DNA from 3 places in the Streptomyces fungicidicus genome. Region 1 is predicted to be linked to each of the others. Evidence: riboswitches for the same ligand, from Rfam matches in the RefSeq annotation. Region 1 holds a riboswitch; each other region holds the start of a gene.
What was found. A riboswitch is a leader RNA that binds a small molecule or an ion and turns the genes downstream of it on or off. The one in region 1 is predicted to bind cyclic di-AMP.
Positions count from the first base shown of each region.

Region 1 (5,229 bases):
CCTCGCCCGCGTCCGTGAGGCGGTCTATCTCGTCGGCGACGAACTGCGCCTCGTCGTGCTCGGTGTCCGCGACGTACCCGGTGATCCGCGCGCCCGAGCCGGCGTTGGTCCACAGGTTCTTGGGGCGGCGCGACTCGTTGCGCTCGATGACGGCGTTGGCGGCGCTCAGGATGGTCTGGGTGGAGCGGTAGTTCTGCTCCAGCAGGATCGTCGTCGCGTCCGGGTAGTCCTCCTCGAACTGGAGGATGTTGCGGATCGTCGCGCCCCGGAAGGCGTAGATCGACTGGTCGGCGTCGCCCACCACGCACAGCTCGGCGGGCGGCACCTCGGCCTCCGGCGGTACGTCGACGGGGTGCTCCACGGTGCCGACGAGCTCGCGGACCAGGGAGTACTGGGCGTGGTTGGTGTCCTGGTACTCGTCGACCAGGACGTGCCGGAAGCGGCGGCGGTAGTGCTCGGCGACGTCCGGGAAGGCGCGGAGCAGGTTGACCGTCGTCATGATCAGGTCGTCGAAGTCGAGCGCGTTCGCCTCGCGCAGCCGCGACTGGTAGAGCGCGTAGGCCTGGGCGAGGGTCTTCTCGAAACCGTCGGCGGCCTGGGCCGCGAAGTCCTCCTCGTCGATCAGCTCGTTCTTCAGGTTGCTGATCTTGGCGCTGAAGGACTTCGGCGGGAAGCGCTTGGGATCGAGGTCCAGGTCACGGCAGACCAGGGCCATCAGCCGCTTGGAGTCGGCGGCGTCGTAGATCGAGAACGACGACGTGAACCCGAGTCTCTTGCTCTCGCGGCGCAGGATGCGCACACACGCGCTGTGGAACGTCATGACCCACATGGCGTTGGCCCGCGGGCCGACGAGCTGCTCGACGCGCTCCTTCATCTCGCCCGCGGCCTTGTTGGTGAAGGTGATCGCGAGGATCTGGCCCGGGTGCACGTGCCGCTCGGCCAGCAGGTGGGCGATGCGGTGGGTGAGCACCCGGGTCTTGCCGGAGCCGGCGCCGGCCACGATGAGCAGCGGGGAGCCGGAGTGCACGACGGCGGCACGCTGGTTGTCGTTCAGCCCCTCGAGGAGCGCGGCGGCGTCGAGCACCGGGCGCGGGGCGCCGTCCCTGTAGTAGGCGTCCCTTTCCGGCGGCACGTCGAACTTCCCGCCGAACAGGTCGTCCGGAACCTGCTCCGGCACGTGCTCGTCCTCGGGCGGCGGCGGGGGCTCGTCCGCGGGGCCCCGCTGGGCCTGGAGGTCCGCCAGGAAGCTGTCGTCAAAGAGGCTGCTCATCGCTCTCCGAGTCTAGGGTGCCCCACCGACAACCCGGGGCCGCCCCGGAAACATCCCCGGGATTCCGGCGGGCCGGCCGGGGCGGGCACCCTCCAGCACCGCGGCCTCACCCTGAGTGACCGGGAAGATCAGGTCACGAAAATGTATCGGGCATATCACCCATCAACCTTCACAGGGGCCACACGAGTTGGCTACGGTGCGGGCGGGCCGCTCGACCCCCACCGGCGAACGTCGCCGGGCCGCGCGGCCTCCGCCGAGTCCGTCCCTGCCCACCGCGGCAGCCGGAGCCGGGGACCCACCGAGACCTTGGGGTGAATCGGCCCACTCCCTCACGGAGCGGCCGTAGGGCAACCCTTCCGAAGCACCACCCGCCCGAACCCGACAGCTAACCCGGTAGGCGGAGTATGGAAGGAGTCGCCTCCCTTGGCGTCGCACCGCAAGTCGCGCACCCCCGGCCCGCGCGTGGCAGGCATACGGACCCCGGTCCTCGCCACGGCCGCGCTGACCTCCGTGGCCCTGTTGTCCCAGACGGCCAACGCCGCCCCCACGGACGACGACAGGCCGAGCCTGGAGGAGGTCGAGAAGAAGGTCGGCGACCTCTACCGGCAGGCCGAGTCGGCGACCGAGAAGTACAACGCGGCCAAGGAGAAGACCGCGAAGCAGCGCAAGCAGGTGGACACGCTCCTCGACGACGTGGCCAAGCGCACGCAGAAGCTCAACGAGGCGCGGGAGGAACTGGGCTCCTTCGCGGCCGCCCAGTACCGGACCGGCGCCGGCATCCCCGACACCGCGACCTTCCTCCTCGCGGACACGCCCCAGGACATCTTCGACCAGAGCCAGCTGATGGACCGGATGACCGGCCGCCAGAAGGTCGCGGTCGACGACTACGTCACCCAGCAGTCCGAGACGATGAAGAAGCGCCAGGAGGCCACCGAGAGCCTCGAGACGCTCACCGAGTCCCAGGGCGACCTGAAGACGGCCAAGGCCACCGTCCAGAAGAAGCTCGGCGACGCGCGTGAGCTGATGGCGAAGCTGACCGCCGAGGAGAAGGCGCGGCTCGCGGCGATCGAGAAGAAGAAGCAGCAGGAGGCCGCCCGCAAGGCCGCCGAGCTGGCACGCCAGCAGGCGGAGCGGCAGAAGGCGCAGGAGGAGGCCGCTCAGCAGGAGAGCGGCACCTCGGGCTCGTCGGAGTCCTCCGGCTCGGGCACCTCACCGTCGACGTCGACGGACTCCTCGTACGCCGCCAAGGCCGAGAAGGCGATCGCCTTCGCCCGCGCGCAGATCGGCAAGCCGTACGTCTGGGGCGCCACCGGCCCCGGCTCCTACGACTGCTCCGGCCTCACCCAGGCCGCCTGGAAGGCCGCCGGCGTCACCCTGCCGCGCACCACCTACGACCAGGTCGACGCCGGCACGACGGTCCCCGTCTCCCAGGCCCAGCCCGGCGACCTGGTCTTCTTCTACGACGACATCACCCATGTGGGCATCTACATCGGCAACGGCATGATGATCCACGCCCCGAAGCCCGGCGCGTACGTCCGCGAGGAGTCGGTCTACTACGACGGGGAGTCCTCGATCCACAGCATCGTGCGCCCGGCCTGATCAGCGCCGGGCGGCGCTCACGTCCAGAGCACCGCGATGAAGACGTTCACCGTGGTCAGCAGTCCGACCAGGCCGAACAGGCGCTTGTCCACCGTCTCCTCGTCGCGCTTCACATAGACCAGGCCGAGGATCACGATCAGCAGGGCCAGCTTCACGCCGATCTTGATGTTGTCGACGGAGTAGTCCTGGGCCTGGTTGAGGCCGACCAGGACCACTCCGGTGACCAGCATCGTCAGGGCGCCGTGCAGCATCGCGGGGACGAAGCGGGCGGTGCCCTTCCCCATCGCCTTCATCTGGGTGAGGAAGCCGCCGAGGAGCGAGGCGATGCCGATGATGTGCAGACCGACGAAGAGGTGGATGAGTACGTCCATGGGGCCGGAGCCTAGCCAGCGGCCCCGCCCCCTCCGACACCGGCCCGGTCAGACCAGTCGCCGCGCCGTCGCCCAGCGGGTCAGCTCGTGGCGGTTGGACAGCTGGAGCTTGCGCAGCACCGCCGAGACGTGCGACTCGACCGTCTTCACCGAGATGAACAGCTGCTTGGCGATCTCCTTGTACGCGTAGCCGCGGGCGATCAGCCGCAGCACCTCCCGCTCGCGCTGGGTGAGACGGTCGAGGTCCTCGTCGACCGGCGGGGCGTCGGTCGACGCGAAGGCGTCGAGGACGAAGCCGGCCAGCCGCGGCGAGAAGACGGCGTCCCCCTCCTGCACCCGGAAGATCGAGTCGACCAGATCGGTCCCGGTGATCGTCTTGGTCACATAGCCCCGGGCGCCGCCCCGGATCACGCCGATCACGTCCTCCGCCGCGTCCGACACGGACAGGGCGAGGAAACGGACCGGCCGCTCGGCGTCGCTCATCAACGGGGCGCAGCGGCGCAGCACTTCGACACCGCCGCCACCGGGCAGGTGGACGTCCAGCAGGACCACCTCGGGCCGGGTCGCGGTGATGACGGTGACGGCCTGGTCGACGTCGGCGGCCTCACCCACCACCTCGACGCCCGTCTGGCCGGTCTGGCCTATCTCGGCCTGGACGCCCGTGCGGAACATGCGGTGGTCGTCCACGAGGACGACTCGCACATGACGCCCGGCGGCGCTCCCCGCCGGCTCCGTTCCGTTCGCCTCGGTCGGCTCGCTCATGACGTCTTCTCCGCCCTCTCCATCTCCAGCTCGACCTCCGTGCCGCCGTCCGGCACCGCGCGCAGCCGCGCCGTGCCGCCGTTGCGCTCCATGCGGCCGATGATCGATTCCCTGACGCCCATGCGGTCGGCGGGTATCGAGTCCAGATCGAAGCCGGGGCCCCGGTCACGGACGGACACGAAGACCTTCTTCCCCTCGACTTCGGCGTAGACCTGCACCGCGCCTCCCTCGCCACCGTACTTGGCGGCGTTGACCATCGCTTCGCGTCCGGCCTGCATCTGCGCGCTTATTCTCTCGTCGAGCGGGCAGTCGCCGACGACCACGACCTCTATGGGGACGCCGTGCTTGTCCTCGACCTCGGCGGCGTTGCGCTTCACGGCCTCGGCGAGGGTGGCGGGCTCGTCGTCCTCGTCCTTGCCGTTGCCCTCCGGTTTGTAGAGCCAGGCGCGCAGGTCGCGTTCCTGGGCGCGGGCCAGTCGGCGCACCTCGCCCGCGTTGTCGGCGTTGCGCTGTATCAGGGTGAGGGTGTGCAGGACCGAGTCGTGGACGTGGGCGGCGACCTCCGCGCGCTCCTGCGCCCGGATCCGCATCAGGCGCTCCTCGGAGAGGTCCTGGGTCATGCGCACGAGGTAGGGGCCGGCGAGGAGGGTGATGCCGACGAGCACGGCGAGCGCCGCCTGGAGCACCGAGCCGAGGTGGCTGCCGGAACCGCGCAGGACGAAGATGGCGGAGGCGCCCGCCGTCACCAGCAGCACACCGGCCACGGCCCGCAGCAGCGTGACCGTGCGGCGGCGACGGCCGACCTCCATCCAGCGTGCCCGGCGGGCGTTGTCCGCCTGCCGCCAGACCAGGGCGACACCCGCGCCGACCAGCACGGTCGGCCAGAGGTAGGCCCTGGCGCCGTTGCTCAGGTTCACATTGCCCACGAAGATCATGGCCACCACGACCATGAGCAGCAGGGCGGCCATCTGGCCCTTGTCCGGTTTCCGGGTGACGAGTCTGCGCCGGCCGTCCGGTGAGGCCTCCGTCGTCACCAGCGAGGGCGGCTTCTGCGCGTCCACGCCGCCGACGCCCAGGGGAACGAAGAACCAGAACGCCGCGTACAGCAGCGCGCCGAGACCGTCGGCCATGAACAGGCTGACGAAGGCGAGACGTACCCAGATCACGGGCAGCCCGAGGTGCCCGGCGAGCCCCCGCGCCACACCACCGAGCCAGCGTCCGTCACTG
Region 1 covers NZ_CP023407.1:4,707,692-4,712,920, reverse strand. The annotation lists gene pcrA (DNA helicase PcrA) at 1-1,270, opposite strand, end outside; cyclic di-AMP (ydaO/yuaA leader) riboswitch at 1,527-1,685, shown strand; gene CNQ36_RS21705 (C40 family peptidase) at 1,694-2,869, shown strand; gene CNQ36_RS21700 (hypothetical protein) at 2,887-3,240, opposite strand; gene CNQ36_RS21695 (LuxR C-terminal-related transcriptional regulator) at 3,289-4,002, opposite strand; gene CNQ36_RS21690 (ATP-binding protein) at 3,999-5,229, opposite strand, start outside.

Region 2 (5,229 bases), 1.8 Mb from region 1:
CGCACGAGCTGGCCAACCCCTCCCGGCGCGCCGCCAAGGAGCTGTCCAAGGAGCTGTTCCCGGCGAGTTCGCGCATGTCGCGGCCGCGCCAGGGCACCGAGGAGACGGTCGCCGGCATCGACTCGGCGGCGGTGCGCGCCTTCTACGAGAAGCACGTCCGCCCCGCGACGGCGACCGTCGTGGTCGTGGGCGACCTCACGGGCGTCGACCTGGACGCGCTGCTCGGCGACACGCTGGGCGCCTGGACCGGTTCCCCGGGCCAGGTGCGGCCCGTGCCGCCGGTGGTCGCCGACGACACCGGCCGGGTCGTGATCGTGGACCGCCCCGGCGCCGTCCAGACGCAGCTGCTGATCGGCCGGGTCGGCCCCGACCGGCACGACCGCGTGTGGGCCGCGCAGGTGCTCGGCACCTACTGCCTCGGCGGCACCCTCACCTCCCGCCTGGACCGCGTGCTGCGCGAGGAGAAGGGCTACACCTACGGCGTGCGGTCCTTCGGACAGGTCCTCAGGTCGGCCCCGGACGGCTCGGGCGCGGCGATGCTCGCCATCAGCGGCTCCGTCGACACCCCGAACACCGGCCCCGCGCTGGAGGACCTGTGGAAGGTCCTGCGCACGCTCGCCGCGGAGGGCCTCACCGACGCCGAACGCGACGTCGCCGTGCAGAACCTCGTGGGCGTGGCGCCGCTGAAGTACGAGACGGCGGCCGCCGTCGCGAGCACCCTGGCCGACCAGGTCGAGCAGCACCTGCCCGACCACTACCAGGCCGACCTGTACCGGCAGTTGGCGGCGACCGGCACCGTGGAGGCCACCGCGGCCGTCGTCAGCGCCTTCCCGGGGGACCGTCTGGTGACCGTCCTCGTCGGCGACGCGGCGCAGATCAAGGCGCCGGTCGAGGCGCTCGGCATCGGCGAAGTCAGCGTCGTGGCGGCCGAGTAGCGAGCGGCGGCGGACGCACGCGCGGGCGGGCCCTGGTGACGTCGGCGTCACCAGGGCCCGTTTGTGCCCGAATTGAGGCGGAGGCTGCCTGTCTGCCCTGTGGGATGCGCTACAAAAACCGGGTTTTGTTTGGGGAACGGACGGCTCCCCGCTTAGCTTCGTGCGGGCTGTTCGTCGGGCAGTGCGCCGCACCCGCGGCACCGGACAGCCATCGCCGAGTCCCCGTACGGCGCGAGCCAGGGGAGCCGGGGACCCACACAGTCCCTGGGGTGAATCGGACGCCCGCGCGTGTCGCGAGGGGGTCCGTAGGAGACCTTCCTGCTCCGAACCCGTCAGCTAACCCGGTAGGCGAGAGGGAAGGAAAGGACCAGCCTGTACATGGCGTTCACCCGCGCCCCGGGCAAGCACCGTCGTCCCAGCAGGATGCAGCGCGGCACCGCCCGCGCGGCGGGCGTCGCTGCCCTCACCACCACCGGCGTCGTCGGTTCCCTCGCGGCCCCCGCGCTCGCCGCCGAACCCGCCGCCGCGCAGACCGGTCTCACCCCCGTCGTCACCCTGGGCGACTCGGTCGCCGAACGGATCGACGCCCAGGCCGCCGCCCAGCACGAGGCCGCCCGTGAGGCCGCCGAGGCCGCCGCCCGCAAGGCCGCCGAGGAGGCCGCGCGCGAGAAGGCGGCCAAGGCCGCCGAGGAGGCCCGGGCGGAGAAGGTGCGCGCCGCGCGGGAGGCCGAGCGCAAGCGCCTCAACACCTTCGTCTCCCCGATCCCCGGCTCGTACGTCTCGACCAGTTACCAGGCCGGCAGCTCGCTCTGGTCCTCCGGCAGCCACACCGGCGTCGACTTCCACGCCGCGAGCGGCACCCCCGTCCAGTCGGTCGGCATCGGCACCGTCGTCGAGGCGGGCTGGGGCGGCTCGTACGGCAACCAGGTCGTCATCAAGATGAACGACGGCACGTACACCCAGTACGGACACCTGTCGTCCATCGGCGTCTCGGTGGGCCAGCAGGTCGCCGCCGGGCAGCAGATCGGCCTCTCCGGCGCGACCGGCAACGTCACGGGCGCCCACCTGCACTTCGAGGCCCGCACGACCGCCGAGTACGGTTCCGACCTCGACCCCGTCGCCTACCTCCGCGCGCACGGCGTCGGTCTCTGACCCGCCCGCTTCCCGATGCCCCGGCTCCCCCGAGCCGGGGCATCGGTGTTTCCGGGGAACGTCTGTCCAAAAAATACGCCTGGATTCCGGCCCGCCGTCGGAAATTCTCGCGGATTGCAATAGAGTCACGGAACACACGTCAATCCGTCGACGTTTCACGGGGATTAAGCCGGAGGTCCGTCATGCGTATTCCCGCGCACTCGGTGTGCACGGCGATCCGGGACGACATCGTCACGGGGGTCCACGAGCGCGGCGGCCGGCTCACCGAGGAAGTACTCGCCCGCCGCTACGGCGTCTCCCGCGTCCCCGTCCGGGAGGCGCTGCGCACACTGGAGGCCGAGGGGTTCGTGGTCACCCGGCGGCACGCGGGCGCGTGCGTCGCGGAACCCACCGAGCAGGAGGCCGCCGACCTGCTGGAGATGCGCCTGCTCCTGGAGCCGCTCGGCGCCTCCCGAGCGGCGCAGCGCCGCACCGAGGCCCATCTGAAGGTGCTGCGCGGTCTGGTCCGGCTGGGGCAGGAACGCGCCCGCCAGGGCAACAGCGACGACCTGCGCTCCCTGAGCGGCTGGTTCCACGAGACGCTCGCCCAGGCCTCCGGCAGCCCGGCGCTGACCTCGGCACTGACCCAGCTGCGGCACAAGATCGCCTGGATGTACGCCAGTGAGGGGCCGCCCGACCCGGTCGAGTACTGGGCGGAGCACGGCGCGATCGTGGACGCCGTGGCGCGCGGCGACGGCGACCGGGCGCGGGCCGTCACGGCGCTGCACACCGAGCGCGCGACCGCCGGCCACCGGCTGCGCTTCGCCGGCGGCGCCGACCGGGGCGCCCGCCCGGACCGTGTGAGGAACCCGCAACATCCCGTAAACATGCCGAGTCTTCGGCATTAACACGAGTGCCGTATACAAAGGGGAAGCATTTTGCGGGGCTTTATTCGTGCTGCCCGCAGAAACTGTTGAACCGGTGATGCGCGCTAATTCGTGGAGCCGTGAAAGGTGTGGATCCCGCAATCCGCGTGCCGCGGAAAAGCGAAAGGCCCGACCGGCGGTCAGGTCGGGCCTTTCGGTGGTGCGGCGGGATTCCCGTGCGGACGGTCCCGCGGCCGTGCGTGCTCAGACGGTCTCGGGGAGCTCCTCGAGCCCCTCGGCGACCAGCTTCGCCAGACGGTCCAGGGCGGCGTCCGCGCCCTCGGCGTCGGACGCGAGGACGATCTCCTCGCCGCCCTGGGCGCCCAGGCTCAGCACGGCCAGCATGGAGGCCGCGTTGACGGGGTTGCCCCCGGCCTTGCTGATCGTGACCGGGACGCCTGTGGCCGTGGCGGCTCGGACGAAGATGGAGGCGGGGCGGGCGTGGAGACCCTCGGCCCAGCCGACGTTGACGCGGCGCTCAGCCATGTGTTGCTGCCCTTCACTGTTCAGGGTTGTCTAGACCAGTTTCCCATATCGGGAGGCGTGCCCGGAGCGGCGTCTTCCGCCGCTCCCCGCGGCAGCCGGACCGCGGCCCCGGTCCGGCTGTCCACCACAGACTGCCTCGCGCCGTCACCGTACGCGAGCCGTACTCTGGGGCCCATGCAGATCTCGTCGGACCGGCACGAGTATCCCGCCCACTGGGAAGCCGACGTGGTGCTGCGCGACGGCGGCACCGCGCGCATCCGCCCCATCACCGTCGATGACGCCGAGCGCCTGGTCAGCTTCTACGAGCAGGTGTCGGACGAGTCGAAGTACTACCGCTTCTTCGCGCCCTACCCGCGGTTGTCCGCCAAGGACGTCCACCGCTTCACCCACCACGACTTCGTGGACCGGGTGGGGCTCGCGGCCACCGTGGGCGGCGAGTTCATCGCCACCGTGCGCTACGACCGGATCGGCGCCGACGGAACGCCCGCGTCCGCACCGGCCGACGAGGCCGAGGTCGCCTTCCTGGTGCAGGACGCCCACCAGGGACGGGGCGTCGCCTCCGCCCTGCTCGAACACATCGGCGCCGTGGCGCGGGAGCGCGGCATCCGCCGGTTCGCGGCCGAGGTGCTGCCCGCCAACAACAAGATGATCAAGGTGTTCACCGACGCCGGCTACACCCAGAAGCGCAGCTTCGAGGACGGCGTCGTCCGGCTGGAGTTCGACCTCGAACCCACCGACCGCTCGCTCGCCGTGCAGCAGGCGCGCGAACAGCGCGCGGAGGCGCGCTCGGTGCAGCGGCTGCTGGCCCCGGGCTCGGTGGCCGTCGTCGGCGCCGGGCGCACGCCCGGCGGGGTGGGGCGCAGCATCCTCGACAACATCCGGGACGCCGGGTTCACCGGGCGGCTCTACGCGGTGAACAAGGCGTTCGAGGAGGACCGGAAGGAGCTCGACGGGGTCGCCGCGTACCGGTCCGTCCGGGCCATCGACGCTCCCGTCGACCTGGCGGTCGTCGCGGTGCCCGCGGACCGCGTCCCCGAGGTGGTCACCGAGTGCGGTGAGCACGGTGTGCAGGGGCTCGTCGTGGTCTCCGCCGGGTACGCCGAGTCCGGCCCCGACGGCCGCGAGCGCCAGCGCGCCCTCGTACGGCAGGCGCGCTCGTACGGCATGCGGATCATCGGCCCGAACGCGTTCGGTGTCATCAACACGTCCCCGGACGTGCGGCTGAACGCCTCGCTCGCCCCCGAGTCGCCCCGCCCGGGCCGGATAGGGCTGTTCGCCCAGTCCGGCGCGATCGGCGTCGCCCTGCTCTCGCGCCTGCACCGGCGCGGCGGCGGGGTCACCGGGGTCACCGGCGTCTCCACCTTCGTCTCGTCCGGCAACCGTGCCGACGTGTCCGGCAACGACGTCATGCAGTACTGGTACGAGGACCCCGACACCGATGTCGCCCTGATGTACCTGGAATCCATCGGCAACCCCCGCAAGTTCGCCCGCCTCGCCCGCCGGACCGCGGCGGCGAAGCCCCTGGTCGTGGTCCAGGGCGCCCGGCACGGCGCCGGTCCCCGGGGCCATGCGGTGAGGGCGACCCGGCTGCCCCACGAGACGGTGTCCGCGCTGCTGCGGCAGGCCGGCGTGATCCGGGTGAACACCATCACCGAACTGGTCGACGCGGGGCTGCTGCTCGCCCGCCAGCCGCTGCCGGCCGGACCCCGGGTGGCGATCGTCGGCAACTCCGAGTCCCTGGGCCTGCTCAC
Region 2 covers NZ_CP023407.1:6,489,405-6,494,633, forward strand. The annotation lists gene CNQ36_RS29225 (M16 family metallopeptidase) at 1-935, shown strand, start outside; cyclic di-AMP (ydaO/yuaA leader) riboswitch at 1,138-1,301, shown strand; gene CNQ36_RS29230 (M23 family metallopeptidase) at 1,314-2,087, shown strand; gene CNQ36_RS29235 (GntR family transcriptional regulator) at 2,270-2,974, shown strand; gene CNQ36_RS29240 (HPr family phosphocarrier protein) at 3,197-3,478, opposite strand; gene CNQ36_RS29250 (bifunctional acetate--CoA ligase family protein/GNAT family N-acetyltransferase) at 3,653-5,229, shown strand, end outside.
Region 2: another riboswitch for cyclic di-AMP. It lies ahead of CNQ36_RS29230 (M23 family metallopeptidase); the one in region 1 lies ahead of CNQ36_RS21705 (C40 family peptidase).

Region 3 (5,229 bases), 3.6 Mb from region 1:
CGGGCACAGGCCGGACTTGAGATTGACGAGGTAGTTGAGCTTCACCCGTCGGCCGAACCAGTGACGGCGCACCTTGCCGGCCGCGGCCACCACATCGAGCAGGTCGTCGTCGGACGTCGCGAGGACGGCCAGAGCTTCCGCGCGGGTCGGCGTCTCGCGCCGAAGCCCCTTGTCCACCAGCGTGTTCAGCAGGTCCATGAGAGCCGATCCTGTCCTACCCGACCCGCCGGGGCCAAGGAGAGTTCGTACAACAGAGGCGCTTCGAGGTGTGGGTATTGCCACACAGTGGTCCGTACGGGCTGCCGCTAGTGTCTGTGCACTGCCTACAAAAGCCCTGGAGGACCCATGGCGTTCGGCTGGATCGACGAGCAGGCGGAACTGCGCCGCCGGGCCGGGCTCGTGCGCACCCTGCGTCCGCGGGCGGCCGAGTCCCCGCTGCTCGATCTGGCGAGCAACGACTATCTGGGCCTCGCCAGGCACCCGGAAGTCACCGAGGGCGCGGCGCGGGCCGCGCGGACCTGGGGCGGCGGTTCGACCGGCTCCCGGCTCGTCACAGGCAGCACCGAACTCCACGCCGAGCTGGAGGGCGAACTGGCGGACTTCTGCGGCTTCGAGGCGGCCCTGGTCTTCTCCTCCGGGTACGCGGCCAACCTCGCCGCCGTCACCGCGCTGGCCCCGCACGGCTCCCTGATCGTCTCCGACGCGGGCAACCACGCCTCGCTGATCGACGGCTGCCGGCTGGCCCGCGGGACGACGCAGGTCGCGGCGCACGCCGACCCGGACGCCGTGCGCAAGGCGCTGGGCGGGCACGAGGGGCCCGCGGTCGCGGTCTCCGACACGGTGTTCTCGGTGGACGGCGACGCCGCCCCGCTCACCGGGCTCGCGGAGGCGTGCCGGGAGCACGGCGCGGGTCTGGTGCTCGACGACGCGCACGGCCTCGGCGTGCTCGGCGACGGCGGGCGCGGGGCGCCGCACGCGGCGGGACTGGCGGGCGCCGACGACGTCGTCGTGACGGTGACGCTGTCCAAGTCGCTCGGCGGCCAGGGCGGAGCGGTGCTCGGGCCCTCCCGGGTGATCGGCCACCTGGTCAACGCGGCCCGGACGTTCATCTTCGACACGGGACTCGCCCCCGCGGCGGCCGGCGCGGCGCTGGCGGCGCTCCGGCTGCTGCGCCGCGAACCGGCCCGCGCGGCGCGGGCCGGTGAGGTCGCGCGGGAACTGCACACCCGGCTGACGGCCGCGGGCCTGGAAGCGGTGCGTCCGGACGCCGCGGTCGTCTCCGTGCGTGCTCCTTCCCCGGAGCAGGCCGTGCGTTGGGCGGCCGACTGCCGGGCGGCCGGCCTGTCCGTGGGCTGTTTCCGTCCTCCTTCCGTGCCCGACGGCGTGTCACGGCTCAGGCTGACCGCCCGCGCGGACCTGTCCGGGGCGGAGATCGAACGCGCTGTACGGGTGATCGGCGAGACGCGGCCATGAGTCGGCGGGGCACGGCCGTGTGTCGCTCGACGACGGGGTGATCGGTCGGGTGGGCGATCCGGGGTCCGCTCAGCGGACCCCGTTCAGGAACTCCGTCCAGCTGCCCGGTGAGAAGAGCAGCGCGGGCCCGTCCGGGGCCTTGGAGTCGCGCACGGCGAGCAGTCCGGCCAGGGCTCCGGTGGTCGGCCGGGCCGTCTCCACACAGTTGTTCGCCCCCGTGCTGTAGCTGCTGCGCAGCCACCGGGCATCGCGCAGTGCGGGGCTGGAAGGGATGGTCCGAGGCGGTGCGGGCATCGTGCCTCCTTACACGCCGGCTGCGGCACCGGCGATGAAATCCAACGAGTCCTCGGGCGAAAGGGCGTGGATCGAAAGGGCGTTGAAGGCCTCCGAGTAGGCCCGGAGGTCTTCTTTCCGCTCGAGGTGGAGGCTACTCGTCAAGTGGTCGAGAACAACCACATCCAGATCAGAAGTGCGCGAAAATGAAAAGATTACGAAAGGACCTGTCACGCCGATATGCGCACCGGCGGTGAAGGGCAGGACCTGCAGGCGCACCTGGGGCAGCCGGGCCGCCTCGACCAGCCGGTTCAGCTGCCGGGACATCACACCGGGACCGCCGACCTCCCGGCGCAGCACCGCCTCGTCCAGGACCGCGCTCAGCTCCAGCGGCGGCTCCGCCCGCAGCACGTCCTGCCGGGCAAGCCGCACCTCCACCAGCGCGTCCAGCCGTTCCTCCGACGCGCCCTCCAGCGCCGCCTCCGTCACCGCGCGGGCGTACTCCGGCGTCTGCAGCAGTCCGGGAATCACCGTGGTCTCCAGGGTGCGCATCGCGCTGGCCTGCGACTCCAGGCTGATGAAGTCCCGGTAGGTGGGCGGCAGTACGCCCCGGTAGGCGTGCCACCAGTGGTGCCGGCCGCCGTCGTCACCGGAGCCCGAGAGGACCAGCAGCAACTGCCGCAGCTGCGGATCGCCGACACCGTAGACGTCGAGCAGCAGCCGCACGTCGGCCGGTTTCACCCCGCTCGTGCCCGTCTCGATCCGGCTCACCTTCGACTGGTGCCAGCCCGCCAGCCGGGCCGCCTCACCACTGGTGAGGTTGGCCGAGGTGCGCAGCGCGCGCAATTCGGCGCCCAGCTTCCGGCGGCGCACCGCGGGACCGTTCTGCATGGGCTTCTCCTTACTCCTTCCGAGCCGCCCGGATACGCTCTCCCGTCGCAGAGTTCACCGCTTCGGGCGACAGATATATGCATATCTTGGTGGATCGCCGCCCAGCGCCGTGCGGTGATGGCAGTCTGACGACGAACCACCAGTGCGGGACCGTACTCGAACCAGCCGCCCCGTGCCGGACCGCGGTTCCGTGGGAAAGGGACGACGTCGCCATGGCAGACCATCTGGAAGCATCCGTCACTCTGCCGAGCGATCCCGGCTCGGTCTCCGCCGCCCGTGCGCATGTGGTGGGCACGCTGGAGGAATGGGGGATGCCGGCGGACGCGGAACTGTGCGACACCGTCCGGCTGATCGTCTCCGAGCTCGCCACCAACGCGGTGCAGCACACGTTCGGGCAGTCCCCCACGTTCACGGTGGACATCGTCCTGATCCGTGACGAGCGGGTGCACATCGGGGTGACGGACAGCCACCCGGGGTTCCCCAAGCGGCTGCCCGCGGCGGTTCAGCAGGACAACGGCCGCGGGCTGGTCATCATTCGCTGGCTGACCGCGGAGTGCGGCGGCAGGCTGAGGATCCGCCCCACGCGTGAGGGTGGCAAGACGGTCTCGGTGGAGCTCCCGTGGGCCGCCCAGGCCGTCCAGACCGCCCAGGCCGCCGAGACGGTCACGGCGGCGGGCCGGCGGGAGCAGTAGGCGCCCTCTCGTCCACGGACGTCGGGACGGCGGGCCCCTCGGTGCCGCCGCCCCCGCGGATCACCTCACCCGGCCGTACGAGACGCTGCGGGTCCAGATCTTCTGCAGGCGCACCACGTCCCCGGTCTTCGGGGCGTGCCAGATCTTGCCCTTACCCGCGTAGATGCCGACGTGGTAGACGTAGCCGCCCGAGTGGAAGAACACCAGGTCTCCCGCCTTGCGACTCTTGGCGGAGACATGGCGTGTGTGGTTGTACTGCTGGTCGGCGGTGCGCGGCAGCTTCTTGCCCGCCTTCTTGAACGAGTACAGCGTCAGACCGGAGCAGTCGAACCTGTTCGGCCCTATGGCGCCCCACTGGTAGGGGGAGCCCTTCTTGGAAGCGGCGATGTGCAGCGCCTTGGTGGCCAGGCCCGCGGCCGCGGCCTCCGAGGCGGCTCCCGGGACCGCGATGGTGCCGCCCACGGCGGCCAGGGTGAGGGCCGAGGCCGTGCCGGCCCGGGCCATGAGAGACGGGACACGATTGAGCGCAGTCATGCGCAACCCTTCGTCAGCCGCCTGTGAAGGATGACCTGTCGGATTCGGGCTGGCGAAGTGGCCCGGCCGCACGAGTGCGGCTTCACCCCAAGGACTGCTCGGAACTGACGCTCCGGCGGCCCGTCGTGCTTGGGTCCTCCACTCCTGCCGATCCACTCCTGTCGACCCGTCATCCGGGCGGCGGCAGGACTCGGCGTCCGCCCGGATCGCCCCGCCGCGGCGGCGGGGTCTTGTCGTCAGTCAGGGATCTTGGCTCATGGCGCGATCGAAAACCCAACGGAACGGGTGGTTTGTGTTGTTACTCACCACTCATCCGTTCGGGTGGACACCCCACTGTTCGGGGAGTCGGCCGACACCCGGCGGAGTCGCGGACCAGCGGTGGAACGACTCATTCCGGCATTCGGGTGCGCAGGGTGAGCAACTTCGGCGCCCCGAAAACAGCAGGTTCGTCTACGCCGGATGGTGGTAAGCCGTTTGGTCCGTTTCAACCCCGGCCGGGGCGCACCGCCGACCGGGGTCGTCGTGCCGGGTGCGCGCGGGTCAACTGCCGGACTCGGGCGGCAGGGTGACCCGGGCCGTGCGCCGTTCGCCGTCCAGCACCCGCAGGGCCCGGGCCAGCGTGGCGGAGTGCAGCTCGCTCTCGCCGCGCCCGTGCATCAGGGTCAGCGCGTCGCGCAGCGCGATCGCCTTGCCGACCAGCGCCTGGGCGGCACGCAGCCCGCGGTAGGTGTCGCCGCCGAGGGCGGGATTGACCCGGCCGAGCAGGTCGACGGCCTCGAGGTAACGGTCGATCAGCTCGGCCTCCGCGCGGGTCAGCGCGGGCAGCGGAGGCAACTCGGGGGGCAGCACCGGCGGCTCACCTCGCGCCTGAGGCGGGCGAGAGGCTCCTGCGGTGGGGCACGACGCGGTCCGCCAGGCCGTACTCGACCGCCGCCCCGGCGTCGAGGACCGTGTCCCGCTCGATGTCCGCCCGGACCTGTTCCGCGGTGCGGCCGGTGTGGCGGACCAGCATCTCCTCCATCCGGGCCCGGATGCGGTTCAGCTCCTCGGCCTGGATCGCCAGGTCGCTCGTCTGTCCCTCGACGGGCTCCAGGAGGACGGGCTGACGGAGCACGAGGCGGGAGCCGGGCAGTACGAGCCGCTTGCCCGGGGCGCCGGCGGCCAGCAGTAGCGCGGCGGCCCCCTCCGCCTGGCCCAGGCAGACGGTCTCCACGTCGCAGGTGACGTAGCGCAGCGTGTCGTGGATCGCCGACATGGCGTGGAAGGAGCCCCCGGGGGAGTTGATGTACAGCGAGATGTCCTGGTCCGGGGCGTGGTGCTCCAGGTACATGAACTGGGCCATCACATCGTTCGCGGAGGTCTCGTC
Region 3 covers NZ_CP023407.1:1,102,095-1,107,323, reverse strand. The annotation lists gene bioB (biotin synthase BioB) at 1-198, opposite strand, end outside; gene CNQ36_RS04895 (8-amino-7-oxononanoate synthase) at 346-1,473, shown strand; gene CNQ36_RS04890 (DUF397 domain-containing protein) at 1,543-1,767, opposite strand; gene CNQ36_RS04885 (helix-turn-helix domain-containing protein) at 1,777-2,637, opposite strand; gene CNQ36_RS04880 (ATP-binding protein) at 2,850-3,329, shown strand; gene CNQ36_RS04875 (C40 family peptidase) at 3,390-3,863, opposite strand; cyclic di-AMP (ydaO/yuaA leader) riboswitch at 3,867-4,056, opposite strand; gene CNQ36_RS04870 (hypothetical protein) at 4,404-4,712, opposite strand; gene CNQ36_RS04865 (ATP-dependent Clp protease proteolytic subunit) at 4,720-5,229, opposite strand, start outside.
Region 3: another riboswitch for cyclic di-AMP. It lies ahead of CNQ36_RS04875 (C40 family peptidase); the one in region 1 lies ahead of CNQ36_RS21705 (C40 family peptidase).